2 regions of the Asanoa sp. NPDC049573 genome follow, and region 1 is predicted to be linked to the other one. Evidence: riboswitches for the same ligand, from Rfam matches in the RefSeq annotation. Region 1 holds a riboswitch; the other holds the start of a gene.

The links. A riboswitch is a leader RNA that binds a small molecule or an ion and turns the genes downstream of it on or off. The one in region 1 is predicted to bind cyclic di-AMP.
Region 2: another riboswitch for cyclic di-AMP. It lies ahead of AB0J74_RS19430 (hypothetical protein); the one in region 1 lies ahead of AB0J74_RS34275 (NlpC/P60 family protein).

What each region holds. Positions count from the first base shown of each region.
Region 1 is NZ_JBFAPI010000023.1:78,497-86,047, forward strand. Features, by position in the region: gene AB0J74_RS34265 (hypothetical protein) at 51-1,025, shown strand; gene AB0J74_RS34270 (hypothetical protein) at 977-1,435, opposite strand; gene AB0J74_RS34275 (NlpC/P60 family protein) at 1,874-2,830, opposite strand; cyclic di-AMP (ydaO/yuaA leader) riboswitch at 2,838-2,971, opposite strand; gene AB0J74_RS34280 (DUF6232 family protein) at 3,528-4,037, shown strand; gene AB0J74_RS34285 (Scr1 family TA system antitoxin-like transcriptional regulator) at 4,212-4,631, opposite strand; gene AB0J74_RS34290 (helix-turn-helix transcriptional regulator) at 4,764-5,669, opposite strand; gene AB0J74_RS34295 (DUF397 domain-containing protein) at 5,787-5,987, opposite strand; gene AB0J74_RS34300 (DUF397 domain-containing protein) at 6,247-6,453, shown strand; gene AB0J74_RS34305 (DUF3817 domain-containing protein) at 6,443-6,772, opposite strand; partial or broken gene AB0J74_RS34310 (hypothetical protein) at 7,281-7,475, opposite strand.
Region 2 is NZ_JBFAPI010000008.1:28,212-35,762, reverse strand. Features, by position in the region: gene AB0J74_RS19445 (glycosyltransferase) at 1-1,561, shown strand, start outside; gene AB0J74_RS19440 (diacylglycerol kinase family protein) at 1,572-2,462, shown strand; gene AB0J74_RS19435 (glutamate-cysteine ligase family protein) at 2,459-3,703, opposite strand; cyclic di-AMP (ydaO/yuaA leader) riboswitch at 4,082-4,214, shown strand; gene AB0J74_RS19430 (hypothetical protein) at 4,217-5,263, shown strand; gene AB0J74_RS19425 (glycoside hydrolase family 65 protein) at 5,264-7,551, opposite strand, start outside.

The sequences.
Region 1 (7,551 bases):
GGTTGGACGCCAGCCGCTTTTTGTCGTACCCGTGCGGGAGCCTTGCTCGCATGACACCTACCGTGGTCCATCGGGCGGTCCTGCCGGCCGCCCCGCCCTACGAGTTCGCCCTCAGCGTTCGCGCGCTCGAGGGCTTCGCGCCGATGGCCGGCGAGCATCAGGTCACCGGCGGCCCGGTGCGCCGGGCGTTCGCCCATCCCGACCCCGCCAAGGCCGCCGCGGGGGCGGCCGTGGTGGCGCAGGTCGGTGCGGCGCCCGGCGGCGTGCAGCTTTCGGTGCTGGCCTCGGCGCCCTTGTCGGCCCCTGAGACGGTCGCGGTCGAGCAGACCGTCGCCAACTGGCTCGGGCTCGCCGACGACCTGCGCGGGTTCCATGCGATCGCCGCCGCCGATCCGGCGATGGCGCCGCTGCTGCGGGTGGCGCGCGGGCTGCACCAGGTCCGCTTCCCGTCGCTGGCCGAGGCGACCGTCTACTTCACGCTGACCCAGCGCAGCACCCAGTGGTTCGCCGGTGCCCGCCGGCGCCGGATGGCGGCCGAGCTCGGGCCGTCGCTGGTGGTCGACGGCGTGGTCTTCCACGCCTTCCCGTCGCTCGAGATGGTGGCCGGGCTCGACGACGAGACCCTGCTCGGCTACGCCGGCAACGCGCAACGGGCCACCCGGATCCGCGAGGTGGCGGCCGGGGTGGCCGGGCTGGGCGAGACCTGGCTGCGGGTGGCGCCCTACTGCGACGCCCGCACCGCTCTGCTGGCCGTGCCCGGCGTCGGCCCCTTCACCGCCAACGCGCTGTTGCTGCGGGCGCTGGGCCGGCCCGACGAGGTGCCGCTGGAGATGCGGCAGTTCCGGCTGGCGGCCGAGCAGGTCTACGGCACGCCGCCGCCGACGCCCGACGAGTTGCGGGCCCGCTACGGTCCGCACATCGGCTGGTGGTCCTACGTCGCCCGCACGGCGTCGGGCTGGCTCGCGGAGCCGCGGCCTCAGGCGGTCCGCGAGATGGTCAGGTCGAGTCCCTCGCCGGGGTCATAGGTCCATGACGCGGTGAAGCCCGGCCAGGTGCCGTCCTGGCGGCCGTCGCTGGGCCGGGTGGAAAACATCTTCTCCTTCACCGACTCGGGCACCTTGGCCTGGTCCAGCACGCACTCGAGGCTGGTCAGGCTCAGACCGCTCTTGTCCTTGGTGCCCGTGCTGTCGACGAGCAGCCGGGCGCCGTCGCCCTCGAGGCGCGTGCCGTTGGCCGGCGCGTCGCACGTCTGCTGCGTCTGCGCAAGGAGGTTGGTGGTGTCCGCCTGATGGTCACTGTCGCCGGGCGCGAGCGCGACGGCGGCCGCCCCGATCACGGCGAGGAGGAAGACCGCCCCACCGCCGATGACCAGGGCCGTTCGCCGCGTCCGCCGCGACTGGTCATGCTCCGGGATCTGGTCGAGGTCGTGGTCCACGGTCGTCTCCTCGGTATCGGAGCCGCCGGGATTTCCCCGATCGTCCTAACCCGGCCGGCTGAACCCCGCAACGACCGTGTGCCACCGCTGGTTACGCCGGCGACCCGGCCCGGGCGGCGCGCACCGCTGTCGGCACGGCGGTGCACCGCGGTCAGCACGGCTGTCGGTAGGGCGGCGCACCGCGGTCGGCATGGCGGCGGACGGCTGCGCACGGCGGTCGGTACCGCCGCGGACGGCGGCGCACGGCGGTCGGCATGGGGGCACAGCGCGGCATGGCGGCGCACGGCGGTCGGCATGGGGGGCACGGCGCGGCATGGCGGCACACGGCGCTCGGCGCGGCGGCGCACGGTGGTCGGCATGGCGGTGCACCGCGGTCGGCACGGCGGCGCACTGCGCTCGGTACGGCGGCGCGTACCGCGCCGCCGTGCCGGATCGCGCTTAGCGCACGCGGCCGTAGCCGTATGGCGTCATCATGTCGACGGACGACAGTTTGACCGTCTCGCCGAAGGTCGGCGCGTGGATCACCTGGCCTCCGCCGACGTAGAGGGCAACGTGCCCCAAACCCTCGTAGAAGACCAGGTCACCGGCCTTCAGATCGCCCCGCGAGATGTGTGCGACCGTGTCCCACTGCATCGCCGCGTTGTGTGGCAGTGACTTCCCGGCCGCTCGCCATGCCGCGAGGGTCAGACCGGAGCAGTCGTAGCCGTCCGGGCCGTCGGCGGCCCAGACATAGGGGGTGCCGATCGCGTTGTAGGCGAACGTGACCGCGACACCGGCCTTGCCCGACACCGACGGGATCTTGCCGCTGTAGGCCGACCCGCTGGAGGTGGCCGAGCCGTACGCCTCCTTGCGGAGGTCGTTCAGCTTGTCCAGGTCCGCTTCGATCTTCTTCTTGCGGGCCTGCAACTCCTTGGCCTGCGCGTCCTGCTGGGCGCGCACCGTGGTGAGCCGTTCCTGGTCGGCGTTGAGCTGGTCGCGCGTCGACCGGAACGCGTCGATTTCGGTCTGGCGCTCGCGGGTCAACGCGTCCAGTGCCGACATCCGGGACAACAGCGTGTCGCTGTCACCCAGCAGCGCGGTGGCGGTGCTCAGCCGCCCCGACGTGTAGGCCGCGACGGCGATGTCGCCGACGTCCGCCTGCGCGTCGTCGAGCTTCTTCTGGAGTGGGGCCAGGCGGTACGCCACCTTGCCCGCCTCCGTCTTGGTGGCTTTCGTCTCCTCGTTGAGCTTGTTGTAGGCCTCGACGACCTTCTCCAACTCGGCGGACGACTTGTTGATCTTCTGTGTGAGCTCACTGGCCGACGGTTCGGCCGACGCTGCGCCCGCGGGCACGGCAATCGCGACCGCCACGGCGACCAGCACGAGCGCACGCAGCGACATCCGTGCTGACGACAAAGGCAGACCCTTCTTCCGCAGCCGCCTACCGGGTTAGCTGTCGGGTTCGGGCGGGAAGGACGCCCTACCGCGCAAACTCTGCGCGGATTCACCCCAGTGCTCGGTTGGGTCCCCGATTCACCTTGTTGGCCCAGGTCGTCATGGGCGCCCGGGGGAACGGGCGCGGCACGGGCCGGCGATTCGGCGGCACCGGCGCGGTGCCATCCGGGGGGATGGCTGAGGACCACACCGGCGCCCCACCGTAACCCCGCGCCCCATCTGCACAAAGCGCTGCACGGGCGAACTGCGCCCTATCGGCTGAATGATCCGCGCCGAAAGCGGGACACCTCACGCCGCCGGGCCGGCAACCAGCGCCAGCGCGCCACGCGTTGATGCTGGTCGGTCACCCTGGGCAACCAGTGCTGAGGTGGAGGAGGTTTGTCGCAATTTCCGGGTCCCGCTCACGGGAGTCAGCGGGCATACCGCCCCCAACCTGGGTAAACACCCGGCCACACCGCCGCCGGCCGCATCCCGATGTGCCAGGTGGCCGATTGCGGCACTTCCCTCGACTAGCTTGCGTTTCGCACAATGGCAGTAGAGCTTTCCGCCGCTCGTCAGCTGAGGCTCTCCGCGGATCAACGCGACCTGCCTTCGTCGAAGGCCGATCGGGAACGGCACGTCACACAGCCCGGCACCACGGAGCTGCTGGAGGCACCCCGTGAACGCAACCCGCCCCCAACCCATCAGCTCGGCCAGCCCATCGCCGACACCGCTCTACCGGCAGCCCGGCATCCTCGTCACCAGCGAGGCCTTCGTGGTGGCCGGGCGGCGGTTCCCGGTTCGCGACCTGTCCAACCTGCGCACGGCACGAGGCCCGCACGACCGCTTGACCATGCGGTCGGTGCTGGTCACCGGCGCGATCCTGGGCAGCGTCGGCATCGCGCTGAGCTTCAGCGGCGCCCGGCTGAGCCCGACGGCGTTCCTCCTGCTGGGCGCGGCCGCGTTCGTGCCGATCGCGCTGGTCTCCTTCGGCCACCGGATGCGCCCCCGCGCCTACGAACTGTGGGGCGACTACCGCGGCATGACCGTGCTGCTGTTCAGCTCCGACGAAGAACGCGAATACGGCCAGGTGACCCGCGCACTCCTACGGGCCCAGGAAGCAGACCGCATGGGCGGCATGGGCTCCCCGGTGTCCAACGTGTTCTCCGCCAACCTCTACCCCTGGTAGCAGACCTTCCGAATAGAGCGTCCGCACGGCGGGCGGGCGCGGGTCGCCGGCGAATTCCCTAGAGTTCGCCGGCGACCCTTTTCCATCGGCGCCATTGGTTGTCATGTGTACCCTGCGTGCATGCGGGACTCCTCACCTGACCTATGCCGGCGCACCCCAGATCATCCATGGCCGTCAGCACCCCATCCTTCGTTGGCTCGACCGCCTCGCTGACGCCGGCCTGCCGCTTTGTGCGGTGGTGTTCCCACCGGTCTTCGCCCTGATCGACGAATGAGCCAGCGAAGCCGGGTCCACATCGTCTCTCTCTTCACCGATCACGCGATGGATCGTCGGCTCGTCGAGCAGAACTGAGATCCGCGGTGGAAACGCATGGTCGAGGATCCCTTTCCGACGAGTCGGCCGGATCGCCAGCCGGTCCTCGCGGCTGAGATTCACACTCCGTCTCACGAGGTTGGGGGCGCCGTGCCTGAAGTATTGGTGCGTCTGAAACAAACCTGGGATCACGATCGTCCCGTACGAACTTGGAGTTCGCTCCACATTCGAGGCCTGCAAAGGTGGGAATACCGTGCCGAACGTCCGCGGGAGAACGACCACCAGGTTCGCTCGCGGGCCACGCTAGTCAGACCGGCCAGGCCGGCGCGCGTACCCATCGGCCGGCGACAACCGGACTGCTCGACGAACGCGACGTCATGCACCCGGAACCGCAGGTAACCGCAACCGAGGAACCTAGAGTTCGCCAGCGACCTTTTCGATGAAGGACAGCGAGTCGATTTCGCTGAGGGCGCCGGAGCGCAGCCAGGCGAACTCTTCGTGATAGGGCGCGGTGTCGACGGGGCGTTCGAGGAAGTTTTCCAGTAGGGCGCTTTCCAGGTAGACCACGTCGCCGTCGGCTTCGTCGGGGAAGCCGAGGATGACGAAGGAGCCGGCAGATGTCGTCGCGCCGGCAGAGAACGGAACTATCTGGATGGTGATGTTGGGAGCCGAGGCCAGCGAGACCAGATGTTCGAGCTGGTCGCGGTGGACCTTGGTGCCGCCGATCACGCGGCGCAGGACGGCCTCGTCGAGGATGATGTCGAACTGGGGTGGGTCGTCGCGGCCGAGGATCTCGGACTTGCGGCGCATGCGGACCTCGATCCGCGCGTCGACCTCTTCCGGGCGGACCTGGCCGGGAGTGCGGTGGGTGATCACGGCGCGCGCGTAGTCGGGCGTCTGCGCCAGGCCGGGCATCACGCTCGACTGGAAGCAACTCATGGCCGACGCCTCGGCCTCGAGGCCGATGTATTGCGCGTAGTGCGCCGGGATGGCCGATCGGGCGTCTTGCCACCAGGGCTTCTGTCTCGCCAGTCGGGCGAGCGCGATGAGTTCGTCAGCCTCGGGAGTGCCGTCGATGCGGTAGAGGTTGAGCAGCGCGCGGACGTCGTTGGTGGAAACACTGACGCGGCCGGTCTCGATGCGGATCAGTTTGCTCAGCGACCAGTCCATCGCTTCGGCGACGTGTTCCTGCGTCAGCTTGGCCTTATCCCGAGCCGCCTTGAGAGCCGTGCGCAATCGGCGCCGGCCTGCAGTGGGCCCTTGGACCGTCGTCACGCCCGCCTCCGGGAGATGTGGTCTCAGGCTGGCCATCTGGCACATTGCGATAAGCCAGGTTGCACCTTGCCAAGCTTACACCTGTCGATAGACCTTCGGCCATCCACTATGTATAAGTGCGGCACGCCGGCTCGAACGGCCGGCGTGCCGTGTTCCGGAAACTCAGCGAAGGTCGAACTCGCCGGCCGCCACGCCGGCGATGAAGCCACGCCAGGACGGCGCGTCGAAGGCCAGCCGGGTGTCTGGCCGGTTGGAGTTGCGCAGGATCGCACCCTCACTGACCGTAGCGACCTCGACGCAGTTGGTCGCTTCGCAGCGTGAGCTACGACGGAAAATGGGCATGGTTGTCTTGCTGTCGGACATCAGGATCTCCGCAGGCTCGGTGCTTCTCTAGGGCACAAAAAAGCGCGGCATGCGGGATTGCCACAGAGGGCCGCGCCAGGATAGGAACTTAGCGGTCAAGCGTCCACAATGGAAGATGAAGCGCTCAGATGCTGCGATTTTTTATCCCATTGGGATGAAGATCGCGCGAGTGAAAAGTGAATCACCGTGAGTGATCGCGCTCATGGTGACGGTCACTCTTCGCAGTGTGACCTTCGTGTGCGAGATTCTATTGATGGGCATGACTCTCGCCTGGCATCGCAGCAGTCACTGCGAATCAAACCAGTGTGTTGACGTGGCGGTTACGGCCGACGGCGTGCTCGTTCGGGGGAACCTCGGCGGGCCGGTCTTGCGATTTCAACCGGAAGCGTGGCGCGCCCTGTGCGCCGCGCTGAAGTCAGCCGCGCTGACCCCAGCCGCGCCGACGACGCCCGGGCTCAGGACGTGACGGTGACCGGCTCGGCGGCCTCGCTGCGCTCCCGCGCCCACTGGCTGACCTTGCGCTCGGCGTAGAACGAGACGAACGGGATCGTGCCGGCCAGCATCACCAGCAGCATGCGGCCGATCGGCCAGCGCGCCCGGCGGCCGACGTCGAAGACCGCCACCAGGTAGACCATGTAGAGGAAGCCGTGTGCCGGGCCGACGGTCTCGACCACGGTCGAGTTGTCGCCGATGTATTTCAGCGGTATGCCGACCGCCACGAGGATGACGAGCACGACACCGACGACGTACGCGATGATCCGGTATCGGGTTAGGGCTGCGCGCATGGTGCGGGGGGATCCCTTCTGATCAAGCACGACCGCGACGGCGGCCCGGGTATTGGGCGGCCTTCGCGCCCGGGTTGGCGTTGAGCCAGGCGAGATAGTCGTTGTATTCGTCGAGCGCGGGGTCGGCCGGGTCCGGGGCGGTGGCGACCGGCTGCCGGCGCGGCACCATGACCGGCCGGCGGAAGCCCGACCCGATCTTGGGCGGGCGGGTGCCCAGCACGGGCGGCAGGGCGGCGACCCGCCTCGGGCCGGGCGCGGACGGATCGCCGGCGGAAGGATCGGCAGCGGACGGATCAGCAGCAGAAAGAGAAGCGGCAGACGGATCGGCAGCAGAAAGAGAAGCGGCAGAAGGATCGCCAGCGGAAGGATCCGCGGCAGAAGGATCTGCGGCAGAGGAAGCGGCGCCAGGGGAAGCGGCGTCAGGGGAAGCGGCGTCAGGGGAAGCGGCGCCAGACGGAGCGGCGCCAGACGGAGCGGCGGGGTTCGGTACCACTGGCGTGCCCAGCGCCTCACGGATCTCGCGATACCAGAGGAACCCCACGAACCCCGCGAACAGCGGCCATTCGATCGCGTACCCCCAGCTGAGCGCGTTTCCCGCGGAGGCCCGGGAGACCTGCCACCAGCCCAGCCCCAGGAAACCGCCGATCAGGACGACCGCCAGCGCATGCTTCGCGAGCATCGGTGGGGTGACCAGACGCCTCATGTCCAACGAGGGTACCGGCGCTCGCTGAGGACTCCGACGCGGCGTCGTAGTAGGGGTGAATCTTGGTTATGCCGCG
Region 2 (7,551 bases), on a different contig from region 1:
CAAGCTGATCATGGCGGTGCTGCCGATCTTCACGTCGGTCCGCCCGCTGCCCCGCCCGGCCAGTGCCGACATCACCGTGCAAGACGTGGCACCGCCATGGGTGGGCTCGGCCGTCAACGTGGCCGTGGTCGCCGGCGGCCTGCCCACCAACGCCGACATCCGCCCGCACGACCTGGTGCTCAGCGCCGACGGCGAGCCGCTGCCGGCGGTCGTCGACGACGGCGAGGAGCCGCCGGCGGCGGCCCAGGTCTACGGCACGGTGATCCAGGCGGGCGCGGCCGGTGCGGCCGGGAGTGTCATGGTCGACGTCGAAGACTCGGCCTGCATCCGCCGCTACGGCCCGTTCGGCCCTGGCGCCGCCCGCGCCGAACTCGTCTTCGACGAAGACACCTGGCGGATCAACGGTGCCGACGGCAACCTGGTCACCGGCCGGCTCGACGCCAACCGGTTGCCCGAGGAAGCGGTCGACGCGCTGGCCGGGATCGGCCTGGTGCACTGCGCCAAGGCGCCCTGCGTGCACCCGACCCAGGAGGCGGCGGTGCTGGTGCGGCTGGCCGCGGCCGGCGTGCTGCTGCACGCGCCCGACCTGATGCCGCCGGTCGCCGCCCACCTGGCCGACGAGTTGCGCCCGCTGGTCGTCGACGACCTGCCGCACCTGGCCGACGGAGACTTCGAGTGGGAGGTGCGTGCCGTCCGCCAGCGCCGAGCGGCGCTGCGCCAGCACGCCACCGCGTTCGCGCTGCCCCGGCTGGCCGGCAAGACCTTCCCGGCGCTGGTCGCACCGCCGCCGGTCAGCGTGCTGCTGGTCACCCGTCGCTTGGAGCACGTCGCCGATGCGATGGAAGCGATCGAGCGGCAGACCTACCCCGACCTGGAGATCGTGCTCTGCCTGCACGGCGTGCTGCCGTCGGCCGAGGTGCTCGACCGGGTCGCCCGCTCCAGCCGGCCGGTCGAGTTGGTCACGATCGCGCCCGAGGAGCGGTTCGGTTTCGGCGAGGCGATCGGCCGGGCCACCGCCCGGGCGCGTGGCAGCCTGATCACCAAGTTCGACGACGACGACACCTACGGCCCCGAACACGTCTGGGACCTGGTGCTGGCCCGGCTGGTCTCCGGCGCGACGCTGGTCGGCAAGTCGGCCGAGTTCGTGCACCTGCACGCCCTCGACACCACCGTGCGGCGCGACGCCGGGCGCAGCGAGGTCTACGCCCGGGTGGTGGCCGGCGGCACGATGCTGATCAGCCGGGGCGACCTGGAGGAGATCGGCGGCTGGCGACCGGTGCCGCGGTCGATCGACCGGGGCCTGATCGAGCGGGTGGCCCGGGGTGGCGGCCTGATCTACCGGACCCACCCGCTGGGCTACGTCTACCACCGCCGGGCTGGCGGGCACACCTGGGACCCGGGCCTCGAATACTTCCTGCGCGAGAGCGGCGCACAGTGGCCGGGCGTGCCGCGGCACAGCGAGTTCGGCACGCTGCCGGCGACCGCCCACCCGCTCCCGGCCGACCCGGCGCCCGCCGGTCCGGTGCCCGACGCCCGCTTGGTGGGTCGCTCCGCGGGGTAAGAACCCCCGCATGGCAACCAAGGTCGCGGTCGTCGCGCATCAACGCAAGAGCCTGGGTGGCGGCTTACGGGAGCTGCGGCGCCGGCTCGCCGACGCCGGCGTGATCGATCCACTGTGGTACGAGGTGCCCAAGAGCCGCAAGGCGCCCAAGAAGGTGCGCAAGGCGCTCAAGGCCGGCGCCGAGCTGATCCTGGTCTGGGGCGGCGACGGGATGGTGCAGCGGACTGTCGACGCGGTGGCCCGGGCCGAGGCCGACGGCGTCGCGCTGGCCATCCTCCCGGCCGGCACGGCCAACCTGCTGGCCACCAACCTGGGCATCCCCGAAGACCTGGGCGAGGCCGTCGAGATCGCGCTGCACGGCCGGCGCCGGGCGCTCGACCTCGGGCGGATCAACGGCGAGCACTTCGCGGTGATGGCCGGCGCCGGCTTCGACGGCGAACTGATCCGCGAAGCCGACGGCGGGATGAAGGACCGGCTGGGCCGGCTGGCGTACGCCTGGACCGGCGCCCGCCACGTCCGCGACGGTGCCGTGCCGATGAGGGTCGAGGTCGACGGGGAGCAGTGGTACGCCGGAGCGGCCAGTTGCGTGCTGTTCGGCAACGTCGGCACCATCACCGGCGGCATCCGGGCGTTCGACGACGCCGACCCGCACGACGGCCGCATCGAGGTCGGCGTGGCCACCGCCGAGGGCGCGCTGGAATGGGCGCGCACCCTCGGCCGGATGGCCACCGGCCGCTCCGAGGGCTCACCGTTCATCAAGATGACCGCGGGCCGGGCCGTGAAGGTCAAGCTGGCCGAACCGCTGACCTACGAGATCGACGGCGGCGCCCGGAGCGCCGCGACGAAGCTCAAGGCCCGCGCCGTGCCGGGTGCCGTGACCGTCTGCCTGCCGAACTCCTAACCCAGGGCCGGCTCGGTGAACGTCGCCGGTGGCACCGGGTCGTCGGCCGGGCAGGCACCACGCGAGACGTAGCGCTCGATGAACACGTCGACCGCCCGCCGCACCCGCCGGCCGGCGCCGCGCCGGTCGAGCGCCGAGGCGGCCGCCGCGAAGCAGGTCAGCGCGGCCGCGCCGAGTTGCGGGTCGGCCAGCCCGTCGCGGGCCGCGGCGAGCCAGTCGCGGTGCCGGCGCAACGGCGAGCGCAGGTGCTCGGTCGCCGCCGCGGCGGCGTCGGCCGCGATCGGGTCGTCGAGCAGCGCGGTCACCACGGCCAGCGGCACCACCCAGCCGTCGCCGGGCTGCTGGTCGATCATCCGGAACTCCAGGTAGCCGCGCGGGCGTACCGGCGGGACCAGGGTGCCCAGGTGGCGTTCCAGGTCCTCGAGGGTGGCCGGGCGCGGGCCGTGGCCGCGCAGCCAGGAGCGCATCGTCAGCCCGGTGGGCACCTGCCAGGGCGCCGGCTCGGGCTCGGCGATCATCGTGACGTTGGCGCGCAGCGCGTAGCGGGCCCAGTCGGCGCGCGGCTCGCCGGTGCGCCGGGGCGCGCGGGTGCGTGTCGCGTCGGTGCCGAACCGCAGCGCCTGGCGGTAGGAGACCCACCGGGTGCCGCGGATCCGCCGCGGCGAGTTGGCGAACGCGGCCAGCAGCACCGGGCCGATCGCGTCGGCCAGCCACCAGCGCATCCGGTAGCCGCTCCAGCCGTCGGACTCGTCGCCGGAGTCCAGGCAGACCTGGACGGAGGCCGAGTTGCACATCACGGCCAGGCCCTTGCCGCCCGCTCGCGCGTGGAAGTCGGCCAGCGCCAGGTAGCGCGGGTGAGTGGTGATCAGCTCGGGCCGGCGGTGCGCGTCGAAGCCGGTGCCGTCGAGCAGCAGCCCGTCGGCGGCCAGGGCCGCCCGGGTCAGGGCCAGGTCGGCCCGGGTCGCCTCGACACAGTCCGACAGGGACGCACCGACCGCGGAGGAGATCTCCAGTTGCCCGCCGGGCTCGACGGTGATCCGGCCGCCCCCGGGCAGCGGATCGGACAGGCCGCTGGTCGCCTCGACCAGCCGGGCGATCGACGGGCGCGCCAGCGGCGCGCGCGGATCGCGCACGGGGTATTCGAGCTCGACACCGACCCGGCCAACCGGGCCGACCCGGAATCCCGCGGCTGCGACGTAGGTCTCCGCCGCGCGCTCCGTGAGGACGGCGATCTCGTCCACGGCGCCTCCGATGAGTGCGGTTGTCTGCCGCCGTCGGCGGGAGTGCCGGCGGCGCCGATGGGGTGGGGTGTGTGCCGTCCGGCGTAAAGCCCGGTCGGAGTGACTCCATTAGCGGTCCCGCGAGCCTCCTTGTCCAGCGGAACCGGCCAACTCGAAATGAACCTTCGATTGACCACACGTTCGGCTGACGGCCGCGGTTGCCGGCACTACTTTCACGTTTTCCCGTACGCTTTCTTAAGCGCTCCTTACGTCACCGAAAGTCGTTGCTGCGTAACGCATTCCGGGTCTGAGGAAGGCCCATCCGATCCTTGCGAAGAATAGGTCCGGATCGGTTAAGCTGGCTCCGGCTTCCGCCGGATCATCCCCCCGGTGACACCGGCGCCGCTGCTGCCTAATCGTCGAGAGACGAGCCGGGGACCCGAGTTCCTGGGGTGAGTCCGCGAATGCGGTAGGGGTTGTTCCGCCCCGAACCCGACAGCTAACCCGGTAGGCGGCCCTACCGAAGGAACGTGAATGACGCGCAAAGGACGTCCGCGCGCTCTTGCCCGGCGCGCCGGCCTGGTCGGGATCGTCACGCTGTTGGTGGGCCTTGCCCTCACCCCGGCGGCGGTCGCCGCACCCAACCCAACCCCCGCACCGCCGGTCGAGGGCGGAAAGAACGAACTGCTCGACGACGTGATCGAGCGCACCAGCCGGGCCTTCGTCGACGCCAAGAACGCGGTGGCCGACTCGCGCAAGAAGCAGGACGCGCTGAGCAAGGAACTCGCCCGGCTGCAGGTCCGCACCGCGGCGCTGACGCCGCAGGCCACCGAGATCGCCCGGCACAGCTACATCAACGGCCGGATCGGGCCGGCGCTGATGCTGCTCAACAGCCGCAGCCCCAACGCCTTCCTGGCCCGGGCCGAGACGCTCGACATGCTGTCGGCCTACGACAACGGGCGGCTCGCCGACCTGGCCGAAGCGACACAGCAGGCCCAGGCGGCCAAGAGCCAACTCGACCTGGAGGTCAAGCGCGAGGCCGCACAGGAAGCGGTGATGGCGAAGCAGAAGTCGGAAGTGGAGAAGGCGTTCACGTTGGCCGGCGGCAAGACCGTCAACGGCAACGTCTACGTCAACCAGCCGGTGGCCCGGCAATCGCCGCGGGCGGCCGACGGTTCCTTCCCGGCGCAGTCGTGCAGCGTCGACGACCCGACGACCAACGGGTGCATCACGCCGCGGATGCTCTTCGCCCTCAAGGAGACCCAGCGGGTGGGCTACAAGCGGTTCGTCTCGTGTCACCGCGACGGCGGCCCCTTCGAGCATCCGAAGGGGCGCGCCTGCGATTTCTCGGTCTTCAAGACCAACGACTTCGGCAGCGGTGACGCACAGGGCGACGCCAGGTTCTACGGCAACAACCTGGCGTCGTTCCTGGTCAAGAACGCCGACAAGCTCGGCATTCTCTATGTGATCTGGTATCGACAGGTCTGGCTACCGTCGACGGGGACGTGGAAGTCATACAGCGGCCAACACGGCGACCCGTCGAGTGACCACACCAACCACGTCCACCTCTCGGTCCTCTAGCTAGCGCCGCCGGGTGTCGGGTGCCGGCCGGCGGGCCGGCGCCCGACCCGCGGGCTGGCGGGGCTGCCGCCGGTGCGGCTCGAGCGGCGGGATCGGCATCCGCACCTCTTTCTCGGTCGTCACCGTGACCGCCTCACCGTGGTGGCTGAAGTCGAGGCTCGCGTCGGCCGCGCCGTTGCGCAGCGAGTAGATCGCCTCGTGCTGGCGCACGTCGACCCGCAGCCGCATGCCCCGCCACATCAGCGAGAACTCCAGCCGGCTGATCCGGGCCGGCAGCCGCGGCAGGAACGTGAGCTGCTCCTCGTGGTCGCGCATGCCGCCGAAACCGGCCACCAGACCGAGCCACGCGCCGGCCAGGGCCGCGATGTGCAGCCCTTCCCGGGTGTTGTTGTGGATGTCGTGCAGGTCCATCAGCGCGGCTTCGCCGAGATAGTCGTGTGCCAACTCGAGGTAGCCGACCTCGGCCGCGACGACCGACTGGGTGCACGCCGACAACGACGAGTCGCGTACGGTGCGCCGCTCGTAGTAGTCGAAGTTGCGCAGCTTCTGCTCGGGCGTGAACGCGTCGCCGCACCAGTGCATGGCCAGCACCAGGTCGGCCTGCTTGACCACCTGACGGCGGTAGAGGTCGAAGTACGGGAAGTTCAGCAGCAGCGGATAGTTTTCCGGCGGCGTGTTGTCGAAGTCCCACTCCTGGTAGCGGGTGAAGCCCTCGACCTGTGGATGCACACCCAACTCGTCGTCGTACGGGATGTGCATGTTGACGGCAGCCTCGCGCCAGGCGGCGGTCTCCTCGTCGTCGACACCGAGCCGCCAGGCCCGCTCGCTGTGCCGGCTGACGCAGTCGGCCGCGGTAACCATGTTCCGCTTGGCCATCAGGTTGGTGTAGATGTTGTCGTTCTTGACCGCGGTGTATTCGTCGGGGCCGGTAACCCCGTCGATGTGGAACTTGCCGTGCCGGTCGTGGTGGCCGAGCGAGTGCCAGAGCCGGGCCGTCTCGACCAGGAGCTCCAGCCCTATCTCCCGCTCGAAGTCGACGTCGCCGGTGGCCTGCACGTAGCGCCGGACGGCGTCGGCGATGCCGGCGTTGACGTGGAAGCCCGCGGTGCCGGCCGGCCAGTAGCCGGAGCACTCCTGGCCGCGGATGGTGCGCCAGGGGAAGGCGGCGCCCCGCAGCCCGAGCTGTTTGGCCCGGTCGCGGGCCATCTCCAGGGTGGCGTGCCGCCAGCGAAGCGCGTGCGCCACCGCCACCGGCTGGGTGTAGGTGAGCACCGGCAGCGCGAACATCTCGGTGTCCCAGAAGACGTGGCCGTCGTAGCCGGGACCGGTCAGGCCCTTGGCCGCGATCGGCCGCAGCTCGGCCCGGGCGCCGGCCTGTAGTACGTGGAACAGCCCGAACCGGACCGCCTGCTGCACCTCCTGGTCGCCCTCGACCTGCACGTCGGCGGCGTCCCAGAAAGTGTCGAGGTATTCCTTCTGCTCCTGGACCAGACCGTCCCAGCCGGAGAACTCGGCGGCGGCCAGCGCGGCGCTGACCTGGTCGCGGATCGCGGGTAGCGACCGCCGGCTGGACCAGCCGTAGGCCAGCAGCTTGACCACGACCAGCTTCTCGCCTGGCTTGAGTACGCAGGCGATCGTGGTGCGGGCCCAGTCGTCGTGCGCCTCGGTGCTGATGTTGGTCTTGGCCGGCCCGTCGATCTCGTGCTGCATCGCCGCGCCGACCCGCAGCCCGCTGCGCTTGGTCTTGTGGATCAGCAGGCCGCGGGTCTTGTCGGTGATCCGCTCCTCGATCTGCAGCGGCTTCTCCAGCACGGCGGCGACCCGGGGGTCGCGGCTCTGCCCGGGCAGCTCCTCGTTGGCGACCAGCTCCGACTGCACGATCAGCCGCAGCGGCTCGTCGACCGCCTCGACCTCGTAGCGGATAGCGGCGATCGAGCGCTGGGTGAACGAGACCAGCCGGGTGCTGCGCACCTTGACCGCGCGGCCGGCGGGCGAGCGCCAGTGCACCGAGCGGTCGAGCGTGCCGGCGCGCAGGTCGAGCACCCGGGTGTGTGCCTCGAGTGCGCCGTACCGCACGTCGAAGGGCTCGTCGTCGACCAGCAGCCGGATCGGCTTGCCGTTGGTCACGTTGACGACCGTCTGCCCCGACTCGGGGAAGCCGTAACCGGCCTCGGCGTAAGGCAGCGGGCGCAGCTCGTAGAACGAGTTCAGGTAGGTGCCCGGCAGCCCGTGCGGCTCGCCCTCGTCGAGGTTGCCGCGCATGCCGATGTGTCCGTTGCCGAGCGCGA